2 regions of the Pseudomonas sp. P1_A1 genome follow, and region 2 is predicted to be linked to the other one. Evidence: predicted binding sites of a transcription regulator. Region 2 holds the regulator's gene; the other holds the start of a gene.
What was found. Region 2 encodes sigma-54, which starts transcription at its own class of promoters, with help from an activator protein. Its sites were predicted from a motif close to ANTGGCATNNANNTTGCTNT; they were not measured.

Region 1: a site for sigma-54 is predicted at 2,247-2,266, ahead of AC1D2Q_RS21155 (circularly permuted type 2 ATP-grasp protein). Genes of this name have one in related genera too.

The regions. Positions count from the first base shown of each region.
Region 1 covers NZ_JBFTZE010000015.1:49,955-56,856, reverse strand. The annotation lists gene AC1D2Q_RS21160 (alpha-E domain-containing protein) at 1-792, opposite strand, end outside; gene AC1D2Q_RS21155 (circularly permuted type 2 ATP-grasp protein) at 805-2,214, opposite strand; gene AC1D2Q_RS21150 (ribonuclease E inhibitor RraB) at 2,594-2,935, opposite strand; gene AC1D2Q_RS21145 (hypothetical protein) at 3,151-3,384, opposite strand; gene speE (polyamine aminopropyltransferase) at 3,538-4,413, opposite strand; gene AC1D2Q_RS21135 (PLDc N-terminal domain-containing protein) at 4,642-4,833, opposite strand; gene AC1D2Q_RS21130 (hypothetical protein) at 4,917-5,447, opposite strand; gene AC1D2Q_RS21125 (ankyrin repeat domain-containing protein) at 5,599-6,117, opposite strand; gene AC1D2Q_RS21120 (long-chain-acyl-CoA synthetase) at 6,229-6,902, opposite strand, start outside.
Region 2 covers NZ_JBFTZE010000024.1:58,096-68,044, reverse strand. The annotation lists gene rapZ (RNase adapter RapZ) at 1-646, opposite strand, end outside; gene ptsN (PTS IIA-like nitrogen regulatory protein PtsN) at 649-1,113, opposite strand; gene hpf (ribosome hibernation-promoting factor, HPF/YfiA family) at 1,126-1,434, opposite strand; gene AC1D2Q_RS26780 (RNA polymerase factor sigma-54) at 1,509-3,002, opposite strand; gene lptB (LPS export ABC transporter ATP-binding protein) at 3,187-3,912, opposite strand; gene lptA (lipopolysaccharide transport periplasmic protein LptA) at 3,912-4,460, opposite strand; gene lptC (LPS export ABC transporter periplasmic protein LptC) at 4,447-5,019, opposite strand; gene AC1D2Q_RS26760 (KdsC family phosphatase) at 5,027-5,551, opposite strand; gene AC1D2Q_RS26755 (KpsF/GutQ family sugar-phosphate isomerase) at 5,551-6,525, opposite strand; gene AC1D2Q_RS26750 (ATP-binding cassette domain-containing protein) at 6,802-7,611, shown strand; gene mlaE (lipid asymmetry maintenance ABC transporter permease subunit MlaE) at 7,611-8,408, shown strand; gene mlaD (outer membrane lipid asymmetry maintenance protein MlaD) at 8,408-8,875, shown strand; gene AC1D2Q_RS26735 (MlaC/ttg2D family ABC transporter substrate-binding protein) at 8,887-9,540, shown strand; gene AC1D2Q_RS26730 (STAS domain-containing protein) at 9,537-9,842, shown strand.

The sequences.
Region 1 (6,902 bases), on a different contig from region 2:
ACGGCCGTTGGCCCCCGGTAGTTGAGCGAGAATCTGATCGACCTCTTCGGTGCAGGCTCGCAGGGATCGCGGCACATCGGCGCGCAGCAACAACAGCTCGGCCACATGCCGGGCGCCGGGGGCGTCGCGGTAGATTTCGGTGTAGGCCTCGAACGATGACAAGGCCCGCAACAAGGCGCTCCATTGGTAATAGGCGTGGGCCGTACCGTCGCTGACTGCTTCGGCTTGATCGCCGGCCATTTCGTAACGGGCATCAAGCAGGCGCAAGGTGTTGTCGGCCCTTTCGATAAAGGTGCCCAGACGAATGAAGCGGAACGCGTCATTACGCATGATCGTGCCGTAGCAAGCGCCGCGGAACAGATGGGAACGTTCCTTGATCCACTCGCAGAAACGGCTCATGCCGTAGCGACTTAAGCCCTGCTCGGCGATCCCGCGAATTTCCAGCCAGGTGGCGTTGATGTTTTCCCACATGTCGGCGGTGATTCGCCCACGCACCGCATGGGCGCTGGCTCGCGCGGCACCGAGGCAGCTGTAGATGCTCGCCGGGTTGGCCGCGTCCAGGGCGAAAAAATGCAGCAGCCGTTCGGCATGCAGATCGCCGTGGCGCGCGAGGTAATCGTCCAGGGTGCCGGTGATCAGCAACGGCATGGCCAGTTCGTGCAAGCCGTCGCCACGACCGTCCTGGGGCATCAGCGACAGCGAATAACTGATGTCGAGCATCCGCGCGAGGTTTTCCGCCCGCTCCAGGTAACGCGACATCCAATACAGATCCGAGGCAGTTCTACTTAACATGGCAGGCTTCCTTCAATCCTCGACCACCCAGGTGTCCTTGGTTCCGCCGCCCTGGGACGAGTTCACCACCAGGGAGCCTTCACGCAAGGCGACACGGGTCAAACCGCCGGGCACAACCCGGGTCTCGCGGCCAGACAATACAAACGGACGCAGGTCGATGTGGCGCGGAGCAATGCCGTTTTCGACAAAGGTCGGACAGGTCGACAACGACAACGTCGGTTGCGCGATGTACGCGTGGGGCTTGGCTTTGATCCGCTCGCGGAAAGACTCGATTTCCGCCGCCGTCGCCGCCGGCCCCACCAGCATTCCGTAACCGCCGGAGCCTTGGGTTTCCTTGACCACAAGCTCCGGAAGGTTGGCCAGCACGTGGGACAGTTCAGAAGGATTACGACACTGCCACGTCGGCACGTTCTTCAGGATTGGCTCTTCATCGAGGTAGAAACGAATCATGTCCGTGACGAAGGGATACACCGACTTGTCGTCCGCGACTCCGGTGCCGATGGCATTCGCCAGCACCACATTGCCGGAGCGGTAGGACGACAGCAGCCCCGGAACGCCGAGCATCGAATCGGGGTTGAACGCCAGCGGATCGAGGAACGCATCGTCGAGGCGACGGTAGATCACATCGACCGCTTTCGGCCCGTCCGTGGTGCGCATGAACACCTTGTCGTCGCGCACGAACAGGTCCGCGCCTTCCACCAGTTCAACGCCCATTTCCCGAGCGAGGAACGCATGCTCGAAAAACGCACTGTTGAAACGCCCCGGCGTCAGCACCACCACGCTCGGGTTGTCGATCGGGCTGGAGCTCTTCAGGGTGTCGAGCAACAGGTTCGGGTAGTGGTCGATCGGTGCGATGCGCTGGGCCGCGAACAACTCGGGGAACAGGCGCATCATCATCTTGCGGTCTTCGAGCATGTAGCTCACGCCGCTGGGGGTACGCAGGTTGTCTTCGAGCACGTAGTACGTGCCGTCGCCATCGCGCACCAGGTCGACGCCGGAAATGTGCGAATAGATATCGCGGTGCAGATCCAGACCTTGCATCGCCAACTGATACTGCTCGTTGGCCAGCACTTGTTCGGCCGGGATGATGCCGGCCTTGATGATGCGCTGCTCGTGATAGAGGTCGGCAAGGAACATGTTCAATGCCTTGACCCGCTGAATGCAGCCGCGTTCGACGACCCGCCATTCACTGGCGGGGATGCTGCGGGGGATGGTGTCGAAGGGAATCAGGCGCTCTGTCCCCTGCTCATCACCATAGAGCGTGAAGGTAATCCCGGCACGATGAAATAACAGATCGGCCTCGCGTCGCCGTTGTGCCAGAAGCTCGTCAGGCGTTTCGGCCAGCCAACGGGCAAACTCCCGATAATGCGGACGGACCTGGCCGCCGGCATCGTACATCTCATCAAAATAGGTGCGGATCATGCCGTACTCCTTGTCACCCGGACGTCCAGACCTTCGCAAGGCCCGTGCCATCGGCATAAACGCTTTGATATCAATCAGTTGGATAATGTCGCTGCGCGCACCGCACCAATCCTGTGCGGTAATTGCCCCACCCTGATCGCCCCCGCTTCATGGCGAAGCAATGCTGTCGCCTATCAGCAGCATAGTCAGAGTTGATTTCACTGCTCGGGAGGGAGATGCGGATAATCCGTGCATTCGTTGCAAAACTTATCGTTCTTCCCTTTTAGCCGCCTGTTCAGGTGGCTTTTTTTGTCCGTTTGAAATGTGGCGAAATAAAAAGATCGAAACAAAAACGGCCAACCCAAAGGTCAGCCGTTACTAAGTGTCACTGTTCATAAGCTTATGCGAGTAGCCCTCGTATCTCCTGTTTGACGCCCCATCCTTCGATGATGCCCCCCAGAGGCTCGACCACCGCCTCGAAGTCCTGCTCAAAGTCGCCGATCCCGTCGTAGGTGGCGTACATCACTTTGCTCAGCTCCAGCGACCACGCGCCGTCGTCACGCACGCTGATCTGGGCATTCAAGGATTCACCACAAAAATGACCTGCTGCCCTGCGGGCCCGCTCCTCGTCCGGGAAAATGGCGTAGAACTCGATGGGATGGAAACGTGAAAAGTCGAAACCGCCTTCTTTCATGCGGCGCAGCACGCTGCTGCTGATGTCTTCTTGATAGGCTGTGCTCATGAAACGTCCCCCTCAGACTGATGGATAGACTTTCCGTATTCCCTGCACTTTCAACCGATTGGTGAGAGCGATACGGCAACAGAGGTTGCCGCCGGGAAACAAGCATGTAGCTGACAAGACCAGACCTTAGCGAGTCATTCGCTGATCTCGCTTGCAGAGTAGCCGCAAGACAGAGCCGCTGCCAAGGCCTGCTGGTGAATGTGACAAGAGGTGTATCAGATCGGAGTAATACTGAGGATTTCAATGCTGTACTGGGATTTCAGGCTTTTGACGGTCGGATCATCGGTGCGACCCTCCAGATCATTGAGGTCCAGTTCGGCAGCGACCGGCAGGCGCCGGTCGAGAATGAGTTTGGCGGCTTGCTCGCTGTTCGGGCATTCCTCGCACTCGAAGAGTTCGTCGACTGTTTCACCGTGATCGTCCACGAAAGTGATTTTCCACTTTTGCATCGGTGCCTCCTCGATAAAACCCATCGATGGGCTTACATCTATCTCGACTCGTGCATTGGCCGATCGTTCCAAGGGATCCTAAAAGCGAGACATGAAAAAGGCCGTCACCCGCGTGCTTCACACCGGCGACGGCCTTTTCCGGTCGACGAAGCGTCAGTCGTTGCTGGGTTTGTTCACCGCTTGCAGCACGTATTGCGGCAAGGCGAAGGCACCGATGTGGATTTCCGGGTTGTAGTAGCGGGTGACGATGCCGCTGCCGGCGAAGCGCTGTTGCAGGGTTTCGCGGGACAATTTGCGATAGGCGGTATCGGTTGCGCCCCAGGCGAAGGTCATCGCGCCGCCGATGTAGGTCGGCACCGCCGCTTGATAGAAGTGCCAGTCCGGGAACAGGCTGCGCAGGCGGCCGGCGGTGGTTTTGACTTCTTCGATTTGCATGAACGGGGTGCCGTTCTGGGTCACCAGAATACCGCCTTCATTCAGGCAGCGGTGGCAAGCCTGGTAGAAGTTTTCGGAGAACAGCACTTCGCCCGGACCGATCGGGTCGGTGGAGTCGGAAATGATCACGTCGAACTTTTCGGTGGTGGTGGCGACGAAGCGCATGCCGTCGTCGATCACCAGGTTCAGGCGTGGATCATCGAACGCACCCTTGGAGTGGTTCGGCAGGAATTCCTTGCACATGTCGACCACGGTGCCGTCGATTTCGACCATGGTGATGTGTTCGACGCTGCGGTGCTTGGCCACTTCACGCAGCATCCCGCCGTCGCCGCCGCCGATGATCAGCACGCGCTTGGCAGTGCCATGGGCGAGGATCGGCACGTGGGTGAGCATTTCGTGGTAGATGAATTCGTCGGCTTCGGTGGTCTGGATCACGCCGTCCAGCGCCATCACCCGGCCCATGCGCGGGTTTTCGAAAATCACCAGGTGCTGGTGTTCGGTGCGCACTTCGTGCAGCAGTTTTTCCATGCGAAAACGCTGGCCATAGCCTTCGTAGAGGGTTTCCAGGTACTCGCTGGTTGGGGTATTGCTCATGGGAAGTGCTCCGATGAATGCGGGTGGCAACGGACGGTTACCCGCCCATGATGGCCAATCGATCGCCTCGATTGGCCGGGAAAGGCGCGCATTCTACGTCGCGGAACATGACAGGTCGAACCTCACGTGATGACTCGGCCCAATCCCTGTGGGAGCGGCGGTGCGACGATTCGACTTGCCCGCGACATAGAATCTCCCACAGGTTCGGTGTTGCTTGCGCGAAACCGGTCAGATCCGCACATCGCCCCTTGGCCCGGCGATGGCCCAGATGATCAGGCCCAGCACCGGCAGCAGCAGGATCAACAGCACCCAAAGGACTTTCATCCCGGTTTCGGCGCCACTTTTAAGCACGTTGATGATGGCCCAGATATCCAGGGCAAAAATAATCAGGCCGATCAGGGTGTTGAACGTGGAACCCATGGTGTCGCTCCAAAAAAATGGTAGGCACTCTTAGGATAGTCGGGCCTGGCGAGGGTTCCGTTTTATTACCGTTGTAGACGGCTTCAGACGTGGATGGCCACTTTCAGGGCTTCCAGGGTGGGCGCGGCGGCGATGCCGACTTCGGCGCACAACTCCAGCACCCGTGGCACGTCGTTGCCATAGACCAGCACCACTTGCAGCTCGTCGTCGAGCAACTGGCTGAAATTCATCAAGGTGTAGCCACCGTTTTCCTTGTTCAGGCTGCTCATCTGCACCTGAATGCGATTGAGTGCCGTGAGAGCTTCGGTTTTGGCCAGTTGCTTGGGCTTGATATTGAACTCAACGCCGGGGCCGAACGAGGCGACGATCTGCGCGAACAGGTCCATGTAGGTGTCGGCCTGAAACAGCACGGTTTCCGGCAGACTGCCGACGACAACCCACTCGCCCAACGGGATCGGGAAGGTCTCGTCGTAGTTGATGTCTGGATTGGCCGCCAGAAAAGCCTCGGGATCGGCGTAGGCCTGAGCCGCTTCGTCAGCGATTTTCAGGATTTCGTCCTCGCCCATGCACCCGGAGCTGATTTTGCTGATGAGTTCGACGAGTGCGGTTTTCATGAGGTGGATCCTGTAGCGAGGGAATTTTGAGGGCGCGAAGGATAGCGCAGGTTAAGCGCAAAGACGAAAAGATCGCAGCCTTCGGCAGCTCCTACATTGGCATGACGTGCGCTCTGTAGGAGTTGCCGAAGGCTGCGATCTTTTAATGTGATCAGCCGAGCAATTTCTGCAGCTGAGCCGTAGTATCCACCGCCCCCATGGTCTTGGCCGCGTCCAGCGCAGACACGCCATTGGCGTCCTTGGCTTTCGGATCGGCGCCTTTGCTGATCAGGTAGTCGATGATTTCGACGCGGTTGAACATCGCCGCCATCATCAGCGCAGTGCGACCGTCGAAGGACGAACCTTCCACTTCAGCGCCCCCCTCAACCAACGCCTTGACCACTGCCAGATCACCCTTGAATGCCGCGCCGGCAATCGGGCTCTGGCCGTTGTCGTTGCGAATCTCGGGATCGGCCTTGTGTTCGAGCAGGACTTTTACCGTGTCGACATGGCCGTGGTACGCGGCGAGCATCAGTAAAGTGTCGCCCTTGTGGTTGCGCAGGTTCGGCGGCAGGCCCTTGGTCAGCAGCGCAGCCATCATGGCCGCATCACCCTCGCGCGCTTTGTTGAACACCTGTTCGGCAAATTCAGCAGCCTCTTCGGGGGTCATCTGGCGGCTTTTGTCTGACATTGGGGACTCCACATTCGGTCAATCGGAAAGCCGATAGTTTCCCGAGCAGCCCGGAACCTGTCACTTGTTTTTTCTCATGGAGGACCATAGCCAGATTCAATAACGACACGTTCAATAGCGGTACTTGCCTCCGTAAATATCCGCCAGCACCTGCTCGGTGACTCGCACGTAGGTTTCGGTGCCCGGCAGCCAGGCATAAATCGGGTCATCGCCGGTTTGGCTCGGGTCGAAGGCTTCGTCCTTGAGCCGGGTCTTCTGGTATTTGAAGGTCCCGGTGGTTTCCATTTTCACTTTCACCCGTAGGAACAGTGGCACCGCATAGGCCGGCATTTGTTGCCTGGCGAACGCCAGCAACTCACTGAAATCCAGGGTCGCCAGGGATTCGGCCGGTGTAATGGCCGCCATTCCCGCCCGCCCGTTGGTGTTGTGGATTTCCACGCCATAGGCCACGGCTTCGGCGATGTGCGGGTGTTGCAACAGGATGTTCTCGACCTCGGTGGTGGAGACGTTTTCGCCCTTCCAGCGGTAGGTGTCACCCAGGCGATCGACAAACTGCGCGTGACCGAAACCGATGTTGCGCAGCAGGTCACCGGTATTGAAGTAACGGTCGCCCTTCACGAACACGTCATGGAGCACCACTTTTGCGGTCTTCTGCGGATCGGTGTAGCCGTCCAGAGGCGCCTTGTCGTCGATCCTCGCCAACAACAGCCCCTGCTCGCCCTTGGCCACTTTGCGCATGAAGCCGTTGGCATCCCGCGTGGGGGCGCCGCTGTCGTGATCGTACG
Region 2 (9,949 bases):
CCGCCAGGTAGTCGGCCACTGGTTGATCGAGCCCGGACTGTGCCCGCAGCTCCGGTTTCCAGTAAGGGTTAGGCAGGCAGCGCACGTCGAACACCAGATCGGCGTCCACCGGCATGCCACGCTTGAACCCGAAAGACTCCACCAGAAACGCAGTACCGGGCTCCGGCTGATTCAGCAGGCGCAGCTTGATGGTGTCGCGCAACTGATACAGGTTCAGATTGGTGGTGTTGACCTTGAGGTCGGCCAGATCGGCGATCGGCCCCAGCAGATTGGTTTCGTCCTCTATCGCTTCCGCCAGCGATCGATTGGCGCTGCTCAGCGGGTGACGACGGCGTGTTTCCGAGAAACGTTTGAGCAGGGTTTCTTCGTCGGCGTCCAGGTACAGCACATCGCACTGGATATGCCGGCTGCGGACTTCTTCCAGCAGTTCGGGAAACCGTGACAGATGACTCGGCAAGTTGCGCGCATCGATGGACACCGCCACCAGCGGTTGTGCCAGTTCGGTATGAATCAGCGCACGCTCGGCCAGTTCCGGCAGCAGACCGGCAGGCAGGTTGTCGATGCAGTAGTAGCCGTTGTCCTCGAGAACATCGAGGGCAGTGCTTTTACCTGAGCCGGAGCGGCCGCTGACGATGATCAGGCGCATGATTAGTGACCGTTTTGCTCGTCCAGGACAACCTGATACAAAGCTTGGTTGCTTAGGGCGCTGCGCAGTTTTTCACGCACCTCCTTGCGATCAAGCATGCTGGCGATCTGGCGTAGCAGTTCCAGGTGCGCATCGGTGGCTGCTTCCGGGACCAGCAGTACAAACAGCAGGTCAACCGGGGCGCCGTCGATGGCGTCGAAATCGATGGGTGCATCCAGGTGCATCAAGGCACTGATGGGCGATACGCAGCCCTTGAGACGGCAGTGGGGGATGGCGATACCGTTGCCAAAACCGGTGGAACCGAGTTTTTCACGGGCGACCAGACTCTCGAAGACATCCTGCATGGCCAGATCCGGCACTTCGCGATGGATGAGGTTGGCAATTTGCTCGAGGGCTTTCTTTTTACTGCCGCCCGGCACGTTCACCAGGGAACGGCCGGGGGTCAGGATGCTTTCAAGTCGGATCATGGGTTGGGAGTGTTAACGACCGGTCGCGCCCTGGAGGAGGCTCTGGGTCTTTTCCTTATGCTTTTTGAGTTGTTTATCCAGCTTGTCGGTCAGTGCGTCGATCGCTGCGTACATATCGGTATGTTCCGCGTTAGCGACCACCTCATTGCCGGGAATATGCAGTGTGGCTTCGATTTTCTGCTTGAGCTTTTCGACCGTCATCGTGACCTGCACGTTGGTGATCTTGTCGAAATGCCTCTCTAATCGTTCGAGTTTTTCGCCGATGTAGGTGCGAAGAGGTTCGGTCACTTCCAGTTGGTGTCCACTGATGTTGACTTGCATACAGCTTCTCCTTCGTTGCCAGTGCATAAAGCGGTAGATCAGATGATCTACCACTGGAACGCTGTGGCGTGGCTCTACATCAACCGCTTGCGTTCGCTCGAAGGCGCGATTCCCAGGGATTCGCGGTACTTGGCGACGGTGCGGCGAGCCACCTGAATGCCTTGTGCCTCCAGTAAACCAGCGATCTTGCTGTCACTCAACGGCTTTTTCTGATTTTCCGCGGCAACCAGTTTTTTGATGATCGCGCGGATCGCCGTGGACGAGCATTCACCGCCTTCGGAGGTGCTGACGTGGCTGGAAAAAAAGTATTTCAGTTCATAGATGCCCCGTGGGGTATGCATGAATTTTTGCGTGGTCACCCGTGAAATCGTCGATTCGTGCATGCCCACCGCTTCGGCGATGTCATGCAGCACCAACGGTTTCATGGCCTCGTCGCCGTACTCCAGGAAGCCGCGTTGATGCTCGACGATCTGGGTGGCCACTTTCATCAGGGTTTCGTTACGGCTTTGCAGGCTCTTGATGAACCAGCGAGCCTCCTGCAGCTGATTACGCATGAAGGTGTTATCAGCGCTGGTATCGGCGCGGCGTACGAAGCCGGCGTATTGGGCGTTGACCCGCAGGCGCGGTACCGACTCCTGGTTCAGCTCCACCAGCCAGCGCTCGTTGTCCTTGCGCACGATCACGTCGGGAACGACGTACTCGGCTTCGGTGGACTCGATTTGCGAACCCGGGCGCGGGTTGAGGCTCTGGACCAGTTCGATCACCTGGCGCAGTTCGTCTTCCTTGAGCTTCATGCGGCGCATCAGCTGGCTGTAGTCGCGGCTGCCGAGCAGGTCGATGTAATCGGTGACCAGGCGCTTGGCCTCGGTCAGCCAAGGGGTCTTGGCGGGCAGTTGGCGCAGTTGCAGCAGCAGGCATTCACCGAGGTTGCGGGCGCCGATACCGGCGGGCTCGAATTGCTGGATGCGGTGCAGGACGGCTTCGATTTCGTCCAGTTCGATGTCCAGTTCCGGATCGAAGGCCTCGAGGATTTCCTCGAGGGTTTCGTCCAGATAGCCCTGATTGTTGATGCAGTCGATCAGGGTCACGGCGATCAGGCGATCGGTGTCGGACATCGGTGCCAGGTTCAGTTGCCAGAGCAAATGGCTTTGCAGGCTTTCACCGGCCGAAGTACGGGTGGTGAAATCCCACTCGTCGTCATCGTTGCTCGGCAGGCTGCTGGCGCTGGTCTGGTAGACGTCTTCCCAGGCGGTATCGACAGGCAATTCGTTGGGAATGCGCTCGTTCCAGTCGCCTTCCTCAAGGTTATCCACCGTCGGGGCGGTTTCCTGGTAGGAGGGTTCCTGAATGTCGGCGTTGGGTTGCTGTTCGGCTTTGTCGGCCAAGGGGTCGGCATTATCGAAGTCGTCGCCTTCTTCCTGGCGTTCGAGCATCGGATTGGACTCCAGGGCCTCCTGGATTTCCTGTTGCAGGTCCAGGGTCGACAATTGGAGCAGGCGGATGGCCTGTTGCAGCTGCGGTGTCATCGTCAGCTGCTGGCCCATTCTCAAGACTAGCGATGGTTTCATGGCAGGGGCTTAACACCTTATTCGCCGGCGCACATGCGCCATCCACTACAGGGCGCCGAAGCGCCAAACATAAGCAAATTATATGCCTGAAACTGAAGTGTTTGCCTAGAGCGCTGTAACAATAAAAAACTATTGATTTTTTATTGAGACGAGCACCGAGGCGACTGACCAGGCACCTCAGCGCTTACAGGCGGAACTCATGGCCCAGATACACTTCCTTGACCAGTTCATTGGCCAGGATGGTGGCGGAGTCGCCTTCAGCGATCAGCTGGCCATCGTTGACGATGTAGGCGGTTTCGCAGATGTCCAGGGTTTCACGGACGTTGTGGTCAGTGATCAGCACGCCAATGCCTTTGGCCTTGAGGTGATGGATGATCTGCTTGATGTCGCCCACCGAGATCGGGTCCACGCCGGCGAAGGGTTCGTCGAGGAGGATGAATTTCGGGTTGGTGGCCAGTGCCCGGGCGATTTCCACCCGACGGCGTTCACCACCGGACAGGCTCATGCCAAGGCTGTCGCGGATGTGGTGAATGTGAAATTCCTGCAGCAGGCTTTCCAGCTCTTTGCGGCGACCGGCCTTGTCGAGCTCCTTGCGGGTCTCGAGGATGGCCATGATGTTGTCGGTCACCGACAGCTTGCGGAAGATCGACGCTTCTTGCGGAAGATAACCGATACCGGCCTTCGCGCGCCCATGCATCGGCTGGTGGCTGACGTCCAGGTCATCGATCAGTACGCGACCCTGATCGGCCTGTACCAGGCCCACGATCATGTAGAAACAGGTGGTTTTACCGGCGCCGTTGGGGCCAAGCAGGCCGACGATCTGGCCGCTGTCGATGGACAGGCTGACGTCACGCACGACCTGGCGGCTCTTGTAGCTCTTGGCCAGATGCTGAGCTTTCAGAGTTGCCATTACTGGGCCTTTTGCTCGTCGGTTTTCTTTTTCGGCTGGATCACCATGTCGATGCGCGGACGCGTCTCGGTGACTTTGTTACCCGTGGCGCGACCGGCGCTCGCAAGTTTCTTGACCGTGTCATAGACGATTTTCTCGCCCTGGGTGGTGTTGTTGTCCTTGTCGACAACTTTGGCCTTGTCGATCAGTACGACGCGGTTTTGCGCGGCGTGATATTGGATGGTCACGCCCCAACCCTGAACAGGCTTGGTGTCGCCAGCTGTTTGCAATTGCTCGAAGTACGCCAGGTTGCCCACCGAGGTCACCACGTCGATGTCGCCAGTCGGGGTGCGAGTGATGGTCACGGTGTTGCCGGTGACCTTCATCGAGCCCTGAGTGATGATCACGTCACCTTTATAGGTGGCAATACCATTCTTGTCGTCCAGCTGGGCGTCGTCGGCCTGGATGCGGATAGGCTGCGCTTGATCGGTCGGCAGAGCCCAGGCGCTCACGCTTCCCAGTGCTGCGCTCAGACCGAGCAAAATAGGGAGGGTTTTAACGAGCCTCATACTGTCCTCTTACGTTCGATAGCAGGTGTATCCTGCTTTCTTTCAAGTACGCTTTCATTCCGTTGCCTGTCGATACACCGCCGGCGCCGTCGATTCTAACGGGTTGATCGGTCTGCGCATATTGCTGCTGCGGGAACACTGTCATACGGGTGGTGGTAATCAGGGTTTTACGGTTTTTTTCGTCGAAACGCGTGATACGTACCGAGTCGATCAGCTCGACCTGGGTGCCGTCCGGATTGACTTCACCGTGTTCGCTCTGGACGTGCCAGGGGAATTCGGTGCCGCGAAACATGTTCAGGTCAGGGTTGGACAGCAACGTCACTTCCGTCGCCTTCAGGTGTTCGACCTTGTCGGATGTCATTTCATACTGCAATTTGCCGTCCGGCAGGTACTGCACGCTGTGGGCGTTGGTGGCGTAATAGTCGATCATGGTTTCATCGACATGCGCCACTGGCTTGTCGAGGAAGCGTTCCGGGCTGATATTCCAGTAGCCGACCGCAGCGAATAGCGCCGCGATGCAACCGAATATCAGGATGTTGCGAATCTTTTTGCTCAGCATGATGGGCTCACAGGTATGCGGCGTTGGCCGCATCGAGGCGGCCCTGGGCGCGCAGGATCAATTCGCAGAATTCGCGCGCGGCACCCTCGCCGCCACGGGCCTGGGTGATGCCGTGGGCGTGCTCGCGCACAAAGCTGGCGGCGTTGGCCACGGCCATGCCCAAGCCTACGCGGCGAATCACCGGCAGGTCCGGCAGGTCGTCGCCGAGGTAGGCCACTTGTTCATAGTTCAGGTTGAGTTGGGCAAGAAGCCCGTCGAGCACCACCAGCTTATCTTCTCGTCCCTGGAACAGGTGTGGAATGCCGAGGTTCTTGGCCCGTCGTTCGACCACCGGGGTCTTGCGTCCGCTGATGATAGCGGTCTGCACGCCGGCTGCCATCAACATCTTGATGCCTTGGCCGTCGAGGGTGTTGAAGGTCTTGAATTCGCTGCCGTCTTCGAGGAAGTACAGGCGCCCGTCGGTCAGCACGCCGTCGACGTCGAATACCGCCAGTTTGATCTGTTTGCCGCGTTGTAGCAGGTCCGTGCTCATTACATTACTCCAGCGCGCAGCAAATCGTGCATGTTCAAGGCGCCGACCGGGCGGTCTTCGCTGTCGACCACGACCAATGCGTTGATCTTGTGGTCTTCCATGATTTTCAACGCCTCGGCAGCCAGCATCTCGGCACGTGCGGTCTTGCCGTGGGCGGTCATGACCTGCTCGATGGTGGCGCTGTGGATGTCGATGCTGCGGTCCAGGGTGCGACGCAGGTCGCCGTCGGTGAAGATCCCGGCAAGTTTACCGTCGGCCTCCAGAACCACGGTCATGCCCAGGCCCTTGCGGGTCATTTCCATCAATGCGTCCTTGAGCAAGGTGCCGTGCTGAACCTGCGGCAGCTCTTGCCCGGCGTGCATGACGTTTTCCACTTTCAGCAGCAGGCGTCGGCCAAGTGCGCCGCCTGGGTGGGAAAAGGCGAAATCTTCAGCGGTAAAACCGCGGGCTTCCAGCAGCGCCACCGCCAGGGCATCGCCCATCACCAGAGCGGCGGTGGTCGATGAGGTTGGCGCCAGGTTCAGCGGGCAGGCTTCGTGCTCGACGTGAACGTTGAGGTTGACCTCGGCAGCCTTGGCCAGCGCCGAGTCGGGATTGCCGGTGACGCTGATCAATTTGATGCCCAGGCGCTTGATCAGTGGCAGCAGGGTAACGATTTCATTGGTGGAGCCGGAGTTCGACAGTGCCAGGATGATGTCGTCACGCGTGATCATGCCCATGTCGCCGTGGCTGGCTTCGGCTGGGTGCACGAAGAACGCCGTAGTGCCGGTGCTGGCCAGGGTGGCGGCAATCTTGTTGCCGATGTGCCCCGATTTGCCCATGCCGACCACGACTACGCGGCCTTTGCTGGCCAGAATCATCTCGCAAGCGCGTACGAAATCTGCGTCGATATGGGGCAGCAAGCCTTGTACGGCTTCCAGTTCGAGGCGGATGGTACGTTGTGCAGATTGAATCAGGTCGCTGGATTGGCTCATGTCAGAAATCGTATTGTCTGATGAAAAGGCGGCGATTATAACGATAATGATCAAAACCCTCACGCAAGTTCGTCGCGGTTTGTCATTCCTTGTTACCGAAACCCTCTAAATAGATGATTTCAGGTGGTCATGTTGCTGAACGTGCCCGGCTTGGGCCTTGGGCGCTTGGCCTTTGCGGTGATATAGTTCGCCGCCAGTTCGGCCTGCCCGGGGAGGTATGTGCTTTCGTTTGAAAGCCAGGCGTCCGAGTGAGAGGCTGCATCGCAAGGAGTTTAGATGAGTGCCGATAACGCCTACGCGGTCGAGCTGAAGGGACTGACCTTCAAGCGCGGTGCGCGCAGCATTTTCAATAACATCGATATCCGCATACCACGCGGCAAGGTCACCGGCATCATGGGGCCTTCCGGGTGTGGCAAGACCACGCTGTTGCGGTTGATGGGGGCCCAATTGCGCCCCACCAGCGGCGAAGTCTGGGTCAATGGCCAGAACCTGCCAACGTTGTCGCGCAGCGACTTGTTCGATGCGCGCAAGCAGATGGGTGTGCTGTTTCAGAGCGGCGCACTGTTTACCGATCTCGATGTGTTCGAGAACGTCGCCTTTCCGTTGCGCGTTCATACCGCGCTGCCGGAAGAAATGATTCGCGACATTGTCCTGCTCAAACTGCAGGCCGTGGGCTTGCGTGGCGCCATTGACCTGATGCCTGACGAATTGTCTGGCGGCATGAAACGTCGAGTCGCGCTGGCCCGGGCGATTGCCCTCGATCCGCAAATTCTCATGTACGACGAGCCTTTTGTCGGCCAGGACCCGATCGCCATGGGCGTGCTGGTGCGCCTGATCCGCCTGCTCAACGATGCGCTGGGCATCACCAGCATCGTGGTCTCCCACGATCTGGCCGAGACCGCGAGCATCGCCGACTACATCATTGTGGTGGGTGACGGGCAAGTGTTGGGGCAGGGCACACCCAAGGAATTGATGAATTCGCAGGAACCACGGATTCGCCAGTTCATGACTGGCGAACCCGACGGCCCGGTCGCATACCACTTTCCAGCGACGGATTACCGCGCAGATCTTCTGGGGAAGCGCTGATGCGCAAGATTTCATTAATAGAAAGAGTACGCCGTTTCGGCCACGCCGGTATCGATGTGCTGGCGGTGTTCGGGCGTTCGGCGCTGTTCCTGTTTCATGCCTTGCTCGGTCGCGGCGGCATCGGCGGCAGTTTTGGCCTGCTGGTCAAGCAACTGCATTCGGTTGGCGTGATGTCCCTGGTGATCATCGTGGTCTCCGGGGTGTTCATCGGCATGGTGCTGGCGCTGCAGGGCTTCAACATCCTGTCGAGTTACGGTTCGGAGCAGGCGGTCGGGCAGATGGTTGCGCTGACACTGCTGCGTGAACTGGGGCCGGTCGTCACGGCCTTGCTGTTCGCCGGGCGTGCGGGTTCGGCGCTGACCGCCGAAATCGGCAACATGAAATCCACCGAGCAACTGTCCAGCCTGGAAATGATCGGGGTCGACCCGCTCAAGTACATCATTGCCCCGCGCCTGTGGGCCGGCTTCATTTCCCTGCCGGTGCTGGCGATGATTTTCAGCGTGGTGGGTATCTGGGGCGGTTCGTGGGTGGCCGTCGACTGGCTGGGTGTCTATGAAGGCTCCTACTGGTCGAACATGCAAAACAGCGTGACATTTGTCGACGATGTGCTTAACGGCATTATCAAAAGCATCGTTTTTGCCTTCGTCGTGACCTGGATCGCCGTATTCCAAGGCTATGACTGCGAGCCCACTTCCGAGGGGATCAGTCGTGCCACTACCAAGACCGTGGTGTACGCCTCTTTGGCGGTACTCGGCCTGGACTTTATTCTGACCGCCTTGATGTTTGGAGATTTCTGATGCAAAACCGCACCCTGGAAATCGGTGTCGGCCTTTTCTTGCTGGCTGGCATTCTGGCTTTGCTGTTGCTTGCGTTGCGGGTAAGTGGCCTGTCCCCGAGCCCGAGCACCGATACTTATAAACTTTATGCATATTTCGATAATATCGCCGGTTTGACGGTCAGAGCTAAAGTGACCATGGCCGGTGTGACCATCGGCAAGGTCACGGCGATTGATCTGGATCGCGACAGCTTCACCGGTCGGGTGACCATGCAACTGGAAAAGCGCGTAGATAATCTGCCGACTGACTCCACTGCATCTATCCTGACCGCTGGCCTGTTGGGTGAGAAATACATCGGTATCAGCGTGGGCGGGGAACAAGCCCTGCTCAAGGATGGTGGAACCATCCACGACACGCAATCGTCGCTGGTGCTCGAGGACCTGATCGGTAAATTTCTGCTCAATACCGTTAGCAAAGACGCCAAATGAGGAGCTTTTGAATGATCTCTATCTTACGACGTGGCCTGTTGATATTGCTCGCGGCCTTGCCGTTGATGGCTAACGCCGTGGCGGCGCAGTCGGCGCACGATCTGGTTCAGGACACCACGACCCGGATGCTCGCCGACCTGTCGGCCAATAAAGAGAAGTACAAGCAGGATCCACAAGACTTTTATACGGCGCTGAACACCATCGTCGGACCTGTGGTGGATGCCGAGGGCATTTCCAAAAGCATCATGACGGTCAAATATTCGCGCAAAGCCACGCCCGAGCAGATGCAGAAGTTTGTCGAGAACTTCAAAAAAGGCCTGTTCCAGTTTTATGGCAACGCATTGCTCGAATACAACAACCAGGGCATCACTGTTGAGCCTGCCAAGGATGAATCGGGAGACCGTACCAGCGTTGACATGAAGGTCAAAGGCAGCAGCGGCTCTATCTATCCTGTGTCTTACACACTTGAAAAGATCAACGGCGAATGGAAGCTGCGTAACGTCATCATCAACGGCATCAACATTGGCAAGCTGTTCCGCGATCAGTTCGCTGATGCGATGCAGCGCAATGGCAACGACCTGGACAAGACCATTAATGGCTGGGCCGGGGAAGTGGCCAAAGCCAAGGAAACCACCGAAAAAGCTGTTGAGAAGAAAACCCAATGAGTGAGTCGGCCATTCGCATGAGCGAAACCGGCGAGCTGCTGCTCAGCGGCGTGCTGGATTACCGGACAGGCCCGGACCTGCGCAAGCAGGGTCAGGCGCTGATCAAGTCCAGCAAGGCGCCTGCGCTGGTGGTCGATTGCTCCGCGGTGGAGAAGTCCAGCAGCGTCGGCTTGTCGCTGCTGCTGTGTTTCATGCGCGATGCTCAGGTGGCCGGCAAGGCCTTGAGCATTCGCGAGATGCCCGAAGACATGCGCAAAATCGCTCAGGTCAGCGAATTGACCGAGCTGTTGGCGCACCCCTGAACCGCATCTATAAAGAAGCCCCCCGTCAGAGTCCTGCTTCGCGGGGTTCGCAGGCGCGGGGCTTTTTTGTATGATGTCCGACCCGCGCGCACAGGGCGCCGATTGAG